Regions from separate parts of the Mesorhizobium sp. B2-1-3A genome, predicted to be linked through region 1. Evidence: riboswitches for the same ligand, from Rfam matches in the RefSeq annotation. Region 1 holds a riboswitch; each other region holds the start of a gene.

The links. A riboswitch is a leader RNA that binds a small molecule or an ion and turns the genes downstream of it on or off. The one in region 1 is predicted to bind cobalamin.
Region 2: it holds a riboswitch for cobalamin, as region 1 does, so the genes downstream of both, FJ977_RS08075 (aromatic ring-hydroxylating dioxygenase subunit alpha) here and FJ977_RS30630 (DUF1636 family protein) in region 1, are expected to answer to the same signal.
Region 3: it holds a riboswitch for cobalamin, as region 1 does, so the genes downstream of both, FJ977_RS15755 (CbtB domain-containing protein) here and FJ977_RS30630 (DUF1636 family protein) in region 1, are expected to answer to the same signal.
Region 4: it holds a riboswitch for cobalamin, as region 1 does, so the genes downstream of both, FJ977_RS24780 (hypothetical protein) here and FJ977_RS30630 (DUF1636 family protein) in region 1, are expected to answer to the same signal.

Annotation. Positions count from the first base shown of each region.
Region 1 is NZ_VFWK01000008.1:339,993-344,280, forward strand. It holds gene cobN (cobaltochelatase subunit CobN) at 1-631, opposite strand, end outside; gene cobW (cobalamin biosynthesis protein CobW) at 651-1,688, opposite strand; gene FJ977_RS30630 (DUF1636 family protein) at 1,691-2,119, opposite strand; cobalamin riboswitch at 2,159-2,364, opposite strand; gene FJ977_RS30635 (winged helix-turn-helix domain-containing protein) at 2,394-3,593, opposite strand; gene FJ977_RS30640 (NADH-quinone oxidoreductase subunit A) at 3,983-4,288, shown strand, end outside.
Region 2 is NZ_VFWK01000002.1:321,833-326,120, forward strand. It holds gene ugpC (sn-glycerol-3-phosphate ABC transporter ATP-binding protein UgpC) at 1-894, shown strand, start outside; gene FJ977_RS08060 (DUF680 domain-containing protein) at 972-1,208, opposite strand; gene FJ977_RS08065 (DUF680 domain-containing protein) at 1,277-1,480, opposite strand; gene FJ977_RS08070 (DUF680 domain-containing protein) at 1,553-1,753, opposite strand; cobalamin riboswitch at 2,248-2,449, shown strand; gene FJ977_RS08075 (aromatic ring-hydroxylating dioxygenase subunit alpha) at 2,565-3,812, shown strand; gene FJ977_RS08080 (hybrid-cluster NAD(P)-dependent oxidoreductase) at 3,833-4,288, shown strand, end outside.
Region 3 is NZ_VFWK01000004.1:14,107-18,394, forward strand. It holds gene FJ977_RS15745 (MFS transporter) at 1-81, shown strand, start outside; gene FJ977_RS15750 (aromatic ring-hydroxylating dioxygenase subunit alpha) at 85-1,254, opposite strand; cobalamin riboswitch at 1,399-1,597, shown strand; gene FJ977_RS15755 (CbtB domain-containing protein) at 1,633-1,812, shown strand; gene FJ977_RS15760 (CbtA family protein) at 1,828-2,631, shown strand; gene cobU (bifunctional adenosylcobinamide kinase/adenosylcobinamide-phosphate guanylyltransferase) at 2,624-3,139, shown strand; gene cobO (cob(I)yrinic acid a,c-diamide adenosyltransferase) at 3,141-3,770, shown strand; gene cbiB (adenosylcobinamide-phosphate synthase CbiB) at 3,767-4,288, opposite strand, start outside.
Region 4 is NZ_VFWK01000006.1:39,037-43,324, reverse strand. It holds gene metE (5-methyltetrahydropteroyltriglutamate--homocysteine S-methyltransferase) at 1-94, shown strand, start outside; gene FJ977_RS24790 (aromatic ring-hydroxylating dioxygenase subunit alpha) at 171-1,400, opposite strand; gene FJ977_RS24785 (homocysteine S-methyltransferase family protein) at 1,450-2,511, opposite strand; gene FJ977_RS24780 (hypothetical protein) at 2,530-2,829, opposite strand; cobalamin riboswitch at 2,936-3,142, opposite strand; adenosylcobalamin (AdoCbl) riboswitch at 3,308-3,397, shown strand; gene FJ977_RS24775 (CbtB domain-containing protein) at 3,442-3,651, shown strand; gene FJ977_RS24770 (CbtA family protein) at 3,771-4,288, shown strand, end outside.

The DNA.
Region 1 (4,288 bases):
TGAGTCGGCGCGTTTCGGAGAGGACCCCACCCCCGGCCTGCGGCCGGACCCACCCCTCGAGGGGGAGGGGGACGACGCCGCGGTTCGGCTCGTAGTAGCCAGCCTTCGGGACCGCGACTGGCTCAACAATGTCTGCCTGCGACCCCGCCAGCCGCGCCAGCCTCTGCACCAGCGCGCTCATATTGGCCGGGCCGCCCTCGCGAAAATAGCCGAGCAGCGCGTCCAATTCCTGGCGCGGCAGCGTCGAGGCTTCGATCAGCCTGAGGTCCTCGTCATGGCTTTCGCCGGGGAGCAGCGCGAGTTTAATGCCGCGTTCGCGGGCAATCGAGGCAAGCTGGTCGCAGCCATAGCGCCACCAGTCATAGCCGCCGAGGATGCGCACCAGGATGATCTTGGCGTGGCGGGCGACGCTGTCGATCCAGAGGTCGACGGACATGGGATGGCGCAGGTCGCGCAGTGCCGCCAGCCGCATCGAGGGCAGGCGGCCGGCATCCGCCTTCCAGGCCGCGGCCAGGCCGGCAAGGTCGCTGTCGGTGAAGGACAGGGCCACGATATCCGCCGGCGTCTGCCGCAGATCGACCGGCTCGGCGAGATCGTCGAGCGAGGCGGAGGTCGTGGTGAGGATATGCATCGCGGTCCGTGTCTGAAAATCAGCCGGCGAGTATAGCCTCGATTGCCGGGCGGTTCAGCCCCTTGAGGCCGATGACGACGAGGCGCGAGCGGCGGTCGTCCTCGGCCGTCCAGGCGCGGTCATAGTAATGATTGACGCGCGGGCCGACGGCCTGCAGCAGGAGCCGCATCGGCTTGCCACCGACCTCGACGAAGCCTTTCACGCGCAGCACGTTTTCCTGTTCGGCGGCGGTGGCGACGCGCTTTGCCAGCTCGTCCGGATTGGCGATCGAGGGGATGTCGACGATGAAGGTGTCGAAGTCGTCATGCTCATGGTCGAACGCGCCGTCATGATGGGATTTGCGGTTCTCGATATCGTCCTCGACGGCGAGACCGAGGCCGAGCAGCACCGAGGGATCGACCTTGCCATGCGAGGTCGGCACGATCTTCACGGCGCGGGCCGAATGTTCGTTGACGATGGCATTGGCGCGGGCCGAGCCGGCGGCGTCCATCAGATCGCTCTTCGACAGGATGATCAGGTCCGCGCAGGCGATCTGGTCCTCGAACACTTCCTCGACCGGGTCGTCATGGTCAAGGCTCTCATCCCCGGCGCGCTGCGCCTGCAGGGCGTCCATATCGTTGGCGACGCGGCCTTCGGCAAGTGCGGGACCATCGACCACGGCGATGACGCCATCGACCGTGACACGGCTCTTCACCGTCGGCCACTGAAAAGCCTGGACCAGCGGCTTGGGCAGGGCCAGGCCCGAGGTTTCGATCAGGATGTGGTCGACCTTCGGCGTCAACGACAGGATCTGGTCGAGCGCCGGCACGAAATCGTCGGCCACGGTGCAGCAGATGCAGCCATTGGCCAGTTCGACGATATTTTCCTCCGGGCAGGTGTCGATGCCGCAGCCCTTCAAAATCTCGCCGTCAATGCCGATGTCGCCGAACTCGTTGACGATGATGGCGATACGCTTGCCGCCGGCGTTTTCCAGGAGATGGCGGACCAGCGTCGTCTTGCCGGCGCCGAGGAAGCCGGTGACGACGGTGCAGGGGACGCGGGATACGGAAGCGCTCATGATCAGTCCTTCAGCATGTCGAGGGGAGGGATGCGGGCAACAAGGCCGCGCTTGAGGGAATCGGGGCGGCCGCGCCACGGGATGAGGCCGTCGGTCGAGGTGGCGAAGAGTTTGGCGCCGGTGACGAGGTCGGCGCCGCTGGCCACGGTCAGGTCGCCGAACACATAGCTCCAGCAGCCATCGCGCAGGATCGCGGCGCTCAGCCGGCGCTTGCAGTTGCCGAGACATTCCACCGTGCGGACGCGGATGTTGTCATCGGCTGCGGCGCGGCGCGTGTCCTCAGCCAACAGTTCTCCGGCGCGGGGATGGGCGTCGGAACCGGTCTCGTCGCGACAGGAGGCGCAGACGATGACCGTGACGCCGGCCAAGGCTTCGCTGTCGGCGGACGAATTGTCCGCTGTGCCAGCCGAAAAACTGCTGTTCTGGTCCAAAAAGCCGGGCTCCTTGCCCGGAAACCCGCCGGGCGATCGGATTCTCTTGTCGCAGACGGCAGGTCTCCTGGCTCGCGGGTCATCGCCTTGGGTGCCGCCTTCCCGGGAAACTCCCAGTGGCTTTCGGCCTTGGCTCTTCGCTTACAGTTGCGGGGACAGCCGCGGATTTGAGATCGAAATCCCGCACCGCATTCCCTCTTAGCCCCTGCCGTTGCGGGCAAGGGACCGTCTGGACGGGATTTAGGCTTTTGCAGGCAGCGGTGTCAACGCACGGCTACGACACGGCGATGTCGGCCAGCGCCGGACCCAGATCGCCTGCCGGAGTCACGTCCATGCGTTCAAGGCCAAGCCAGCCCTGCATCTGCTTCAATTCCTCGAAGAGCTGAGCGGCGGTTTCAGGCGGCGCGCCGGTCTCGGGGTAGGCGGCATGGACGCGCAGGACGCTCGCCGGCCGGTCCGCCTTGAGGTCGACGCGCGCGACGATCCGGTCGCCGAGCAGGAAGGGGAGGACGTAATAGCCGTATTGGCGCTTTTCAGCCGGTGTGTAGATTTCGATCCGGTAGTGGAAATCGAACAGCCGCTCCGAGCGCGAGCGCTCGAAGACGACTGGATCGAAGGGCGCCAGCAAAGCACGCGCCTCGATTTTCCGGGGCAGGCGCGCGTCCTTGTGAAGGTAGGCCGGCTTGTCCCAGCCTTCGACGCGTACCGGCAGCAATTCGCCCGACTCGACCAGTTCCTCCAGCCGACCCTTCATGTCGGCCGGCGACAGCCGGAAATAGTCGCGCAGGTCGCCCGATGTCGCCACGCCATGGGCGCGGGCCGAGATGCGCAGCAATTCGCGGTGTGCATCCTCGGCCGGGGGCACCGGCAGGTCGAGGATCGCCTGCGGCAGCACGCGCTCCGGCAGATCGTAGAAGCGCTCGAAGCCGCGGCGGTGCGCCGTGGTGATGCGCCCGGCCCAGAACAGCCATTCGAAGGCGTGCTTGGCATGGCTCCAGCCCCACCAGCCCCCGGAGCCTTTCTGGCCTTCGAGCGCCGAAGCCGCGATCGGGCCGCGCTCGACGACCGCGCGGTAGATGTCTTCTATATAGGCGGCGTGTTCGCGGCCCCATTTGGCCAGTCCCAGATACATTTCATCGCCTTGCTCGGCTCGCTGCATGCGCCAGCGCATCAGCGGGTAGGTCTCGACCGGCAGGAACGAGGCCTCGTGCGCCCAGTATTCGAAGACAGTGCGCTTGCGCGTCACGGCGGCATTGTCGAGCAGCGTGAGCGGGTAGGGGCCCAGGCGCGAATAGAGCGGCATATAATGAGCACGCACCACCGCACTGACGGAATCGATCTGCAGCAGGCCGGTGCGGGAGAGCACACGGGCGAAATGGCGGCGGTCAGGTGTGCCATTTGGGCGCGGATCGAGAAACCCTTGAGCGGCGAGTGCAATGCGGCGGGCGGCGGCAAGCGAGATTTTTTCCTTCATGCAGGCATCACTCTGAGGGGCTTCGGCTGTGGGTCGGGTCTTTGTCTGGGCAAGTTCTTGTCGCAAAACCGGGGTCCACTTTTGCGGAACCTGCGTGGTGATTCCAACCCATGCTAGCAGGGTTTTGGCGGCAACCATGTCAGGAGAGAAAAGTGGAGTAAAAAGCGAAGGAAATCAAACAGGAGCGGATCGGACCAGTTTCTCCGGATATGCCGTCCAGGTCGGCGTTTTGAACAAGGTTTGACTTGCTTCGCTGGAAGTGCTGCGCTAACCCTCGCCGCGTTGCAGCATAGGCCCCTTAAAACGGTTCAGCGGTTAAACTGTCACGCTTCCGCATTAAGGTCCGGTGCTGTAATCAAAGTGGATTGGCGCCAACGGAAAGCCGCTGCATGAACGCACTTCTCAGTTCGTACCTGCCTATCGTCCTGTTCATAGGCGTGGCACTGGTCGTCGGCCTGGCGCTGCTGGCCGCCCCGTTCCTGGTGGCCTACCGCAATCCCGATCCCGAAAAGCTTTCCGCCTACGAGTGCGGTTTCAATTCGTTCGACGATGCCCGCATGAAATTCGACATCCGTTTCTACCTGGTGTCGATCCTGTTCATCATCTTCGACCTGGAAGTGGCCTTCCTGTTCCCCTGGGCCGTGTCCTTCTCGAAGATCGGCATGCTCGGTTTCTGGTCGATGATGGTGTTTTTG
Region 2 (4,288 bases), on a different contig from region 1:
AAGCGCGGCATCGCCATGGTGTTCCAGTCCTATGCGCTCTATCCGCACATGACCGTCTACGACAACATGGCGTTCTCGATGAAGATCGGCAAGGAGAACAAGGCCGAGATCGACCGCCGCGTGCGCCAGGCGGCGGAAATCCTGCAGCTGACCAAATATCTCGACCGGCTGCCCAAGGCGATGTCGGGTGGCCAGCGCCAGCGCGTCGCCATCGGCCGCGCCATCGTGCGCAATCCGAAAGTGTTCCTGTTCGACGAGCCGCTGTCGAACCTTGACGCCGCACTGCGCGTCGCCACGCGCATCGAGATCGCCAAGCTCAAGGAATCGATGCCCAACACGACCATGATCTACGTCACCCACGACCAGGTCGAGGCGATGACGCTGGCCGATCGCATCGTCGTACTCAAGGATGGCCACATCGAGCAGGTCGGCACGCCGATGGATCTCTACAAGAAGCCCGGCAATCTGTTCGTCGCCCAGTTCATCGGCTCGCCGGCCATGAACATCCTGCCGGCGACGATCGACAAATCAGGCAGCCCGACCGTCGTCAGCCATGTCGGCGGGCGCAAGGCTACGGTGCCGATCACGACGCCGGCCTCGGCGAAGGGTGCGGCTGTAAGCTTCGGCGTGCGGCCGGAGGACCTGATCATCGCCACCGGCGCGGACTATCTGTTCGAGGGAACGGTCGATTACGTCGAGCAGCTCGGCGAGGTTCAACTGGTCTATGCCGACATCGGCCGCGCCGACCTGCCCCTGGTGACCAAGCTGCCGGGCAATGTCGAGGTCAAGCGCGGCTCGACGCTGCGGCTGACCGCCAATGCCGAGGACTTGCATATCTTCGACACGGACGGGCGGTCCTTCGCGCTGCATGAAGCGGAAGCAAAGGCCGCTTAAGAAGCCCGTCTTGACGGCAGAAACAAAAAGAGCGGCGGGCAAGGCCCGCCGCTCTCTTTTACGATCGACTTTGGCTGTTAGTGGCCGAAGAGGTTCCGGTCGGCGCCCTGGGGCGCGGACTTCTGCACATCGCCCGACGAATTGAGCAGCTTGTAGACGGGCGAATCGCCGTTGCGGATCGAAGCCGTGCGCGAGTTGTCGACAGAAGTCGCGGCAGGCTGGTTGGCGCCATTGGAGTTGAAGTTGTCACTTCCGGCGAAAGCGCTGCCCGAGAGAGCGAGAACGGCGGCGGCGGCGATGATGATCTTGTTCATTTCAAGTCTCCTGAATTTCAAGTTTCAACGGGACGGCAGGCAGGCCCGCCACCCCGGAGAATCGGCCGTTAGTGGCCGAAGAGGTTGCGGTCGGCACCCTGGACAGGTGTCTGGGCAGCCGGTTCCGACTTCTTGATCGAAGCGGTGTACGAGCTGTCGGTCGAAGTGACAGCGGGCTGGTTGGCGCCATTGGAGCCGTAGTTGTCGCTGCCGGCGAAGGCGCTGCCGGAGATAGCCAGAACGGCGGCGGCAGCAAGGATGATCTTCTTCATTTCAAGTCTCCTGAATTCTTCGAGTTCCGCCAAGGCGGCGAGCCAGGGCCACCGCCTGCTGGAAATCGACTGTTAGTTGTTGCCGAAGAGGTTGCGATCGGCACCCGTGACAGGCGCCTGAGCAGCCGGTTCCGACTTCTTGGTCGAAGCGGTGTACGAATTGTCGACGGCAGCAGTGGCTGCAGCGGCATTCGAACCATAGTGATCGCTACCAGCGAAGGCGCTGCCGGAAATGGCCAGAAGGGCGGCGGCAGTGAGAACAATCTTTTTCATTTTTGGTACTCCAGTATTTTCCCGTCCGTCTAGCGGCGTGTCTTGGGATTAAAATCGCGTCGTTCGGACAGCCCCGATGTGGGAAAGCCATGTGGCCGTTTCCAATCACGAAGTTGTTCCGTGTGGACCAAGAATCCACCACTTGAAATTGTACCAAGGCATTCCATTGCAAACATTTTTCTTTTTGATATCAATCGATTAGATAAAACCAGCAATACGATCACCTGATGTATCGAAGGCTCAGCGTTCACAGCGTGCTGTACGCACCGTCAACAGAAACGAACCGTTCGGTTCGATTTTAGAATCTGCTAATAGTCACTTTTCGAAACCGTTAACCCTTTTTGCTTCGGTTCCGGGACGATTTCGATAGCCGGCATCGTCGTCACCGAGACGCGTTTCGTGGCCGTTCTTCCTGACTCCATGGTTGCTGAAGCGTGTCGCGCCACATGGATGCGATGTCGCTTTCATGCCGATGTCGCATGCGCTGTCGTGATTAGATCATGGCCATCTCAGGTGCCGCTTCGTGACGACGGGGCGGAGAATTGGGAAGCCGGTCAAAGTCCGGCGCTGCCCCCGCAACGGTGGTGGAGTTCAAGTCGCAACGGGAGACCACTGGGCGGAAGCCTGGGAAGGTGTCGCGACCGTCCGAAAGGACACTCCAGAGCCCGGAAACCAGCCCGAGATTTTTGAACTCGACTGATCGCGGTGGGCGGTCAAGAGGTGGATAGTGCATGACCAGCGCTTCGCCGGGACTGCATCCGATCCTTCCTCCATCACCACCATAGTCAGTCCTTAAACACGAGGACAGGACATGGATGTGCGCAACGATATGCTGAGGCTCTTGAACAGCCGCAGAGAGGGTTTCTCGCTCGAGCAGCCTTTCTACACCGGCCCGGACTATTTCAAGCTCGACATGGAGCTGATCTGGTACCGCGACTGGCTTTTCATCGGCCATGATTGCGAATTGCCCAAGCCCGGCAGCTTCATCACCGTACAGATCGGCGACTACCCGGTCGTGCTGGTGCGCGATCAGCAGGGCAAGATCAACGCCTTCCACAATTCCTGCCGCCATCGCGGCAGCAGGGTCTGCAACACGGACAAGGGCACGGCCGCCAAACTGGTCTGTCCCTATCACCAGTGGACCTATGAGCTCGACGGTCGCCTCCTGTTTGCCCGCCAGATGGCCGATGGCTTCGACAAGAGCCAGTTCGGGCTGAAGCCGGTCGCTTGCGAAAGCGTCGCCGGCTACATCTTCATCTGCCTGGCGAAGGATCCAGCCGACTTCGCCCCGATGCGGGCGATGATCGAACCCTATCTCAAGCCGCACCGGCTCAGCGAGGCAAAGATCGCCTTCGAGAGCACCATCGTCGAAAAGGGCAATTGGAAGCTCGTCTGGGAAAACAACCGCGAGTGCTATCACTGCGCGGGCAATCACCCGGAGCTGTGCAAAACCTTCCCGGAAGCACCGACCGTGACCGGAGTGCAAGGCGCCGACAGCGATCCGGAGATGCTGGCGCACTGGGCCAAATGCGAAGCGGCCGGCCTGCCGAGCAAGTTCCGCATCGACCCGGCGGGGCAATACCGCGCCACGCGGGCGCCGCTGCTGCGCGATGCGGTCAGCTACACGATGAACGGCAAGCGGGCGGTGAAGAAGAACCTCTCCGACAGCGTCTCGGCCGACCGTATCGGCACATTGATGCACTATCACTACCCGACGACCTGGAATCATATCCTCATCGACCATGCCGTCACCTTCCGCGTGCTGCCGATCAGCGCCACCGAAACCGCCGTGACGACCAAATGGCTGGTGCACAAGGATGCGATCGAGGGCGTCGACTACGATCTTGCCGAGCTCACCCATGTGTGGACCGAGACCAACGATCAGGACCGCCGCATAGTCGAGGAAAATGCCCTCGGCATCCTGTCGCCGGCCTATGAGCCCGGCCCCTATTCGGAGCTTCACGAGGGCGGCGTGATCCAGTTCGTCGACTGGTACGCCCGCTTCATCGGTCCGCGCCTTGCCGAAGGCGGCCGGCCGGCGTTGCGCAGCGTCGCCTGAGAGGTTGAGGGATGAATGCGATGACCGACCTTGGCCTCTATCGCCATCTCGATCAGATGGCCCCCTGGAACGACAGGCTGCAGGTGCTGGAAGTGATCGGCGTCAGCGACGAGGCGCCTGACGTCAAGACCTTCACTTTCCGATCCGACAACCAGACCTGGTTCCGCTACAAGCCGGGCCAGTTCGTGACGCTGGAGCTGCCTGCGCCGGACGGGCCGCTGATGCGCACCTATACGCTGTCCTCCTCGCCGTCGCGGCCCTTCTCGATCGCGGTCACGGTGAAGGCGCAGGCCGGCAGCATCGGCACGCGCTGGATGTTCGATCACCTGACACCCGGTTCGCACGTCAAGGCCTATGGGCCGAGCGGCGACTTTTCACTGCACAGCCATCCGGCGGCCAAATACCTGTTCATCTCGGCCGGTTCCGGCGTGACGCCGATGATGTCGATGCTGCGCTGGCTGAACGACTGCGCGCCA
Region 3 (4,288 bases), on a different contig from region 1:
GGCTCGGTGTTCGTCACGCTCAGCCTGCTGGCGGCGGCGTGCGGCTTCGTGACCTGGCGCTACCTGCCGAAGTCGCTGTGAGGATCACGGTGAAAGTGCCGCGTGGCGCTCGCGCACCCAGTTGTGGAAGCGGTGCAGTTCATATTCCTCGGGCATCAGCACGCCGGCGGCGTGGCGCATCGAGCGCAGGCCTTTCTGGTTGACCTCGCAGATCGCCGCATCCTCCTCCAGCACCTGTGTGCCGAAGGCGATGATGTTGTCGATGTCGGTTGCGGCCAGCGCCTCGGGGGCGAACAGCCATTCGGCGACAAGTTCCGTCTGTTCCGGCCCGAGCGGTACCAGCCGGACGGTCCTGACATAGTCGACATGGCCGACGATGAACATCGAGGGCAGGCTGGTGGCGTAGGTCTGGCCAGCGGCGCGTTCGGCCGGTGTCAATCCCGGGAAGATCGGCCCATGGGTCTTGCCGTCGCTCGACCAGGTTTCGGCGCCCGTCCGCAGACCACCGGAAAACTCCGGCGCGTCATTGTCGGCGTGGCGGGTCCATTCGGGGTCGTCATGCCGGCTCATCAGGCCGCGGCCATAGATCGGCACCAGCCGCGACAGGTCCTTGTGGACGCCCGGACAATGCAGGCACTCGTTGAAGTTCTCCCAAAAGATCTTCCAGTTGCAGTGCATCACCTTGCGCAGCACATGGCCCGTCACCAGCGTTTCCAGAGGCCAGTTGCCGAGATTGCCGGAGGCAGGGTCGAAGGATGCCTGCGCCGAGCCGGCCGCATCCTCCTGCAAATTGATGAACACGAAGCCGCGCCATACCGAGAGTGCGACGCGATAGAGCGGATGGTCGGCCTTGTCGAAGCCGTCCGGCAATGATTTCGACGGCACGCGCACGAGGTCGCCGCGAAGCGAATAGGACCAGGCATGATAGGGGCAGGTGATCAGCCGCGCCTTCAGCCGGCCCTCGCTCTCCTGGCAAAGCTGCGAGCCGCGATGCCGGCACGTGTTGTGGAAGGCACGCAGCGCGCCGGTGTCGTCGCGCAGCACGATGATGTCCTGCGTGCCGATGCGGAATCGGCGGAAGGCCAGCGGCTGGGCCAGATCGGCCTCGCGGCAGACCAGCAGCCAGTTCTTGTACCAGATGGCATCGAGGTCCAGCTGATAAGCCGCTTCATCCCAATACGCCGATGAGGGCAGGGTGGGTTCGGCCTGGGTCAAGCCGTTATAGGGATCGCGCTCGCTGGCAATGGGTTGCATGGCTGGCTTCCTGTGAAGTGGCCAGCCGACACCCGGCCGGCACAATTGTCAATTGTTGCGCCGATGACGGCTGATGTGGCCGGCATGGCGTAATCGCGCTGGTTACCGGCGGAATTTGGTTTGCCGGAGGCAATGATTCTGCCTATAGTCGCTGATGTCGTCGGTTCCATTTTGGAGCCAAGAGGGAATGCGGTGCGGGCTGACTTGTTGCCCAATGCCGTTGCTGCCCCCGCAACTGTGTGCGGTAGTCCTCTCCATATGCCACTGAAGATTTGTCTTCGGGAAGGTGGGGAAGGGCGCTGATCCGTGAGCCAGGAGACCTGCCGGCGACAGGAAACTGACTTCGATGCCCTCGGGTGGAGGGTGAAAGGACAAGACATGACTACCGCTTCCGTCTCCCGCGGCGCCTCCGTCTCCTCGCAGTCGCGCTTCATGCAGCTGGCGTTCGCCGCGCTGCTCGGCACCTTCATCATCGGCTTCGTCGGCTTCTCGCACATTGATGCGGTCCACAATGCTGGTCATGACAACCGGCATTCGATGGCGTTTCCCTGCCACTGACGAGGATCTGACATCATGAATCTGTTTCGCAACGTCGTGTTCATCGCGGCGATCGCAGGGCTCGTGGCCGGCGTCGTCCTCGCCTGCATGCAGGCCTATGCCACCGTGCCGCTGATCCTCAAGGCGGAAGTCTACGAACAGGCCGAAGGCGGCCATGACCATGCCGCGGCGCCGGCTGATGCCGCCAGCGGCAACGCAATGAGTTCCGCCGCGCCGGCGGCATCGAATGCCATGAGCGCTGCCACCCCGGCTCCGGCCGCAGCGGCTGCTCCGGCCGAAGACGAAGGCTGGGCGCCGGCCGACGGCTTCGAGCGTTTTGCCTTCAACGTGGTTTCCAACGTCGTCACCGGCATCGGTTTCGCGCTGATCCTGGTCGCTGTTTCGGAATTCGCCGGCGGCATCGGCAACTGGCGCCAGGGCGTGTTCTGGGGCCTGGCCGGCTTTGCCGTGTTCACGCTGGCGCCCGGCCTCGGCCTGCCGCCGGAACTGCCCGCCATGCCGGCGGCCGACCTCACGCAGCGGCAGATCTGGTGGGTGGCAACGGTGGTCGCGACCGCCATCGGGCTTGGCCTGATCGCGTTCCGCAAGTCGCTGCCGCTCGCCATCCTTGCCGTGCTGCTGATCGTGGCGCCGCACATTGTCGGCGCGCCGCAGCCCGACAGCTTCGAGACACCGATCCCGGAAGGCCTGCACCACCAGTTCGTGGTGGCGGTGACGCTGACCAGTCTGGTGTTCTGGCTGGTGCTTGGCGCCGTCGTCGGCGTGGTGCGCGGACGCTTCACCGGCACCGCGACCAGCCTGCGCGACAGCTTTGCCTGATCGCGGCAGGCTGACCTTCATCATCGGTGGTGCGCGCTCGGGAAAGAGCGCGCATGCCGAAACCCTGGTGACGGCGTTGCCCTCGCCATGGACCTACATCGCCACCGCGCAAGCCTATGACGACGAGATGCGCGAGCGCATCGCGCTGCATCGGGCGCGGCGCGGCGCGGGCTGGACGACCATCGATGCGCCGCTCGACCTCGCCGGCGCGCTCGAGGCTTTGCCAGATAGCCGGCCTGTGCTGGTCGACTGCCTGACGCTGTGGCTGACCAATCACATGCTGGCTGACCATGACCTTGGGTTTGAATGCCGGCGGCTGGCGGATGTGTTGTCGCGGCCGCGCGGGCCGTGGTTCGTGGTATCCAACGAAGTCGGGCAAGGCATCGTGCCGGACAACGCACTGGCGCGCCGGTTTCGTGATGAGGCCGGTCGGCTCAACCAGCAGATCGCGGCGATCGCCGATACGGTGCTGCTGATGGTGGCGGGGCTGCCGCTCAAGGTGAAATGAAATGACCGATATCGATGGCAAGACCACCGAAGACAGGGACGAAGAGCGCCACCGCGCCAAGATGGCCAAGCGCAAGGCGGTGCAGGACGCCGAGGTGGCGGCCAAGACGATCGAGAAGGGTCTGCTGATCGTCAACACCGGCCCGGGCAAGGGCAAGACGACAGCAGCGTTCGGTTTGGCGCTCCGCATGCTCGGCTATGGCAAGCGCGTCGGCGTCGTCCAGTTCATCAAGGGCAAGTGGCACACGGGCGAGAAGGACGCTTTCGCGGCCTTCGGCGACCGCGTCGTCTGGCACGCAATGGGCGAGGGCTTCACCTGGGAGACGCAGGATCTGAAGCGCGATATCGCCGCTGCCGAAGCCGCCTGGGCCAAGGCGCTGGAGCTGATCGCCGATCCGTCGATCAGCCTTGTCGTGCTCGATGAGCTCAATATAGCATTGCGCTACGACTATCTCGATCTCGACAAGGTGGTTGCAGCGCTGAAAGCGCGTCGCGAGGGCCTGCATGTTGTCGTCACTGGCCGCAATGCCAAGCCGGCGCTTGTCGAAGCGGCCGACCTGGTCACCGAAATGGGTGTGACCAAGCACCATTTTTCGGCGGGCGTGAAAGCCCAGCAAGGGATCGAGTTCTAGAACGCCAGAACCGCGATCACCGAGACCAAGCCGAACAGCGCGATCAGCAGATAGTCGGCGACGCGGTAGAGTTTCAGCGCCCGCCTGATGTCACCGCTGTCGACGTCGCGGCGGCCGCCTTCACCCATGAAGACATCCTCGACCAGCACGCCGCCATAGCTGCGCGGTCCGGCCAGTGCCAGACCGAGCGCGCCCGCCATTGCCGCTTCCGGCCAGCCGGCGTTGGGCGAGCGGTGTTTTTTCGCGTCGCGCCACACCGCATGCCAGGCGCCGCGGGGATCGGCGTCCCTGACCAGGAAAGCCGCCAGCACGATCAGCAGCGCCGTCAGCCGAGAGGCCGGCAGGTTGATCCAGTCGTCGAAGCGCGCCGCCGCCCAGCCGAAGGCCTCGTGGCGCGGGGTGCGGTGGCCGATCATCGAATCGGCGGTGTTGGCGGCCTTGTAGGCGGCTCCGCCGGCCAGCCCGCCGACACCGGTCCAGAAGGCGGGAGCGACGATGCCGTCGGAAAAATTCTCCGC
Region 4 (4,288 bases), on a different contig from region 1:
GGATTGCGGCCTGAAGACCCGCGGATGGGACGAGGTCCGTCCGGCACTGGTCAACATGGTGGAGGCGGCAAGACAGCTCAGAGCCGCGGCCTGATCGGAGCGGAGCCGCCAGCGCATCCGATGGCGGCTCCGCTATCTCATCGTCTTGACGCATTCCCAAGGGAAAGCCCTCAGGGTCGGCTGATCTCCTCGAGATACCAGCCGATATAGCGCAGCTCGTTGTACTCCATCGGCGCGATCGGTCCGGGTACGAAATAGTGCGATCGCACGCCGCGCGCGGTGTGCTCGATGATTTTCTTGTCCTCGTCGGTGGTGACCTTCCACAGCCAGGTCAGTTTCTCCAGATCGTAATCCTGGCCCTCGACCGCGTCACCGCGCACCAGCCAGATGAGTTCCATCTCGCAGGTATCAGCCGTCTTCGGAATGAAGCGGTAGATCATGCCGTGGTCGGGGTAGCAGACGAGGAAGCTCGTGCCGCCGAGATGGATGGAGGTGACGCCACCATCGTAATCGGTGAAGCGGCCCATCAGCGGTGCCACCGGCGAGCCGTCCTGGCTGCCGCTCGAAACACCATCGTAGAGCGCGTAGCGGAAAGTGTGGATGGCTTCCTGTCCAGCGGCCGAATTCCGCCAGCGGTCGCCGCTGCCGATCTCGATACCGAGCGCGCGGGTGCGTTGCTCCATCGCGGCGTTGAGCTGTTCGATCATCTCGGTCGGTTTTTCCAGAGTATGCGTCTGCGAATATTCCGGATGCGCCGGACCGCAATGATAGCACTCGACATAGTTCTCGACGGCGAGCTTCCAGTTGGCGTCAACCTGATAGGTCTCGCGATGCGCCACCCTGGCATCAGCCCAACCATACTGGCCGCAGCTGGTTCGCAGCGACTGTTCGACCGGATCGAAATCCGGTGGCATCTCGGCGAAGGAAATGAACACCAGACCTTCGGCGAGGCGGACATGCAGCTTCTTCAATCCATGCGCGGCGCGGTCGAAATCCTTCGGCATCAGGCGGGCGGCGCGCAGCGAACCGTCACTGGAATAGGTCCAGGCGTGATAGGGGCAGACGAAGGCTTTCGCATTGCCCTTCTGCCTGGTGCAGACCTCGGCGCCGCGATGACGGCAGACGTTGAGCATGGCATGGATGGCGCCATCCATGCCACGGGTCAGGATGATTGCTTCATCGCCGAGTTTGAACAGCTCGAAATCGCCGGGGTTTGGAATGACGCTGGAATGCGCGAGGCAATGCCAGTGGCGGCGAAAGACGCGTTCCATGTCGCGCTCGAAGATCGCCCGATCATGGTAGAACGCACGCATCAGGCCGTGGCCCGGCCGGTGCGCGGCCACCAGCCGGTCGATCGTATCGCCGTCGGCATGGGTTTGCTGGAGAGGATGCACGTTCATAACCCATTCCTGTCTGGCGATTTGGATGTCTGTGGTGGCCTGGTGCGTGTCAGATCTCGAGGCGCCGGCCCTTGTAGGCTTCTGGGATCGCCGCATCGCTGCCGAAGAAGGCGTGCCTGGACATGTCGGGCGAATAGCGACTGCCGGGTACGCTGCGGCCAAGCGCTTCGGCCACGGCACGGATGTGATGCGGGGCCGCGCCGCAGCAAAGCCCGATATAACGGACCCCGAGATCAAAGGCTTCCCGTGCGAATTCGGCGCATTCGTAGCGATTGCAGGTGAACGGGTCGAGCGCGGTCGGGAACGGCCGGTTGCCGGGAATGCAGGAACAGGCGCGGTCGGTCAGCGACTGGAAGGTCGGTTCCGCGTCAGTCGTGCGGTAGGGCACCGGCAGTGCGGCGACATGGCATGAGATGGCGTCGCGCACTTTGCGCACCACCGGCATCAGCGTCTTCGGCCCGCGCTGGCAGTTCAGTCCAACGACGTCGGCGCCCGCCGCCTCCAGCCGCTTGCAGGCATCGACGACCGAGACGCCGTCGAACATCTTTTCCTCACGGTGGACGGAGAGCGTGACCACGGTCGGCAGGCCGGTTTTCTTCATCACGTCGAGCGCGATCTCGGCCTCGCCGCACCAGTCGATGGTCTCGGCGATGAGGAAGTCGGCCCCCTCCTCCACCGCCCAGCCGATCTGCTCCTCGAACATGGCGCGCACGGCATCGTGGGTCTTCCTGTCGTCGGCTTCATAGGCATTGGTGTTGCAGATGTTGCCAGCCATAAGGCAATCATTGCGGTCGGCGACATCCTTGGCTATGCGCAACGCCTGACGGTTGATCTTTTCCAGAATATCCTCACGGCCGATCACCCTCAGCTTCTGGCGGTGAGCGTAATAGGTGAAGGCTTCGACAACCTCCGAGCCGGCATGGACGAAATCCTCATGCAGACGTGTCACCGCGTCCGGATGTTCGAGAACCACTTCCGGTACGAACGGGCCGGCCTGCAGATAGCCGCGACGTTCGAGTTCGAACAGATAGCCTTCGGCACAGATGACGGCGCCGGCGTCGAGACGTTCGAGCAGGCCGCGCTTGGCCGTGAGAGTAGATTTTGCAGACATGATTTCTTTCCTCGGCACTTAGAGATTGCGGACGCGCGACGGCCAGGCGCTGGTTCCGGCGACGACGGCAAGCAAGGTGCGCAGCCGCAAGACGTCCGGATGCAGATGGCCGCAGCGGTCGATCAGCGCGATCTTTTTCAAGGCCGCGGCCTCCAGATCGGCGTCATGCGGCACCGACAGCAGCCAGTCGGAGAACACTTCTTCCGGTGGCGGCAGCGGCGAGACGGCGCGCATCGTCGCCGCATTGACGCGACGCACCGTGCGAGGGCGTTGCGGTCTGCCGGGCGCGAGCCCCGGTATTTCATTGTGCGAATCCATGTTCGTCCTTCTTTGCAAGGACTGAACCTGGTGGTGATGGAGGAAAGCCACGGTCGGCGCTGAGGCCGGTCCGCATCTACCTCTTGACCGCCCACCGCGATCAGTCGAGTTCAAATCTGTTCGAGGCTGGTTTCCGGGCTCCGAAGGGGTCTTTTTGGACCGGTTCCGACACCTTCCCAGGCATTTGCCCAGTGGTCTGTTGTCGGAACGCACGCTTCGCTACCGTTGCGGGGGCAGCGCCGGAATCTCACCGGCTTCCCAATTATCCCTCCGGCCGAATCGACTGAAGGGCACCTTGAACCCCACGATATAAGCACCTGCTCGCCAAGGCCGTCCACACGGAAACGACACGGTCGGGGCGGAAAGCCGATAGAGCACCGACACGAGGGCCTCGTTCCGGCAGGTCGAACACATTCCCGTGTGATCGATCACATCTCGTTGACAGTAACAGCGCCGGCTGAATAGGCTGGCGTCAGAGTTACGGGTTTGGAAGCCGGTGAAATTCCGGCACGGTCGCGCCACTGTGATCAGCAATTGTTCTTGCTGAAAGTCAGGCCTTCTCCCGTGAAAATGGTTTCGATCAACGGGACGCTGAATCCCAGGAGAGCCTTAATGTCCAATACCACCTTTGCACCAACCTACGGTCCGGTTCCGATCCCGGCGAAAGAGCTTCTTCCGTGGGCGATCTTCGGCGGTCTCTTGTGCCTGCTTGCGATCTATTTCGTCGGCGCGGAAGAAGGTGCCACCTCGATGATTTCGGGCATGTATGTCCATGAATGGGTACATGACGGTCGCCACCTGCTCGGCTTCCCTTGCCACTAAGAGTTGGCCATTGAGAGCTGGCCATCCCGAAGGGATGCCGTCCTGATCATTTGTTTTAGCGCGTGACAGCAACCGAAAGGCCGGGGGCTTTTCGAGGTCATGCTTCGGGGATCATGAACATGGTTGGTAGTCTTCTGCTGCGCGGCATGCTGGTCGGCATCGTCGCAGGGCTTCTCGCATTTGGTTTTGCCAAGATCTACGGCGAGCCGCAGGTCGACCGGGCCATTGCCTTCGAGGAACAAACCGCCCAGGCCGCTGGCGAAGCGCCCGAGCCTGAACTCGTCAGCCGTCCTACACAGGCCGGGTTCGGCCTCCTGACCGGCGTGCTGGTCTATGCCACGTCGATCGGCGGGCTGTTTTCGCTGGTCTTCGCCTACACCTATGGCCGCATCAGCAGCCTGGGACCGCGCGCCACCTCCGCAGTACTGGCCCTGGCAGCCTTCGTTTCAATCGTTCTGGTTCCGGACCTAAAATATCCCGCCAATCCACCTTCGGTCGGCAATCCCGACACGATAGGGTCGCGGACAGTGCTGTTCTTCATCATGCTGGTGATCTCCATTGCCGCATTGACGGCGGCGGTCGGGCTGTCACGAAGGCTTTGGGCACAGTATGGCCCTTGGAACGCAACGATCATTGC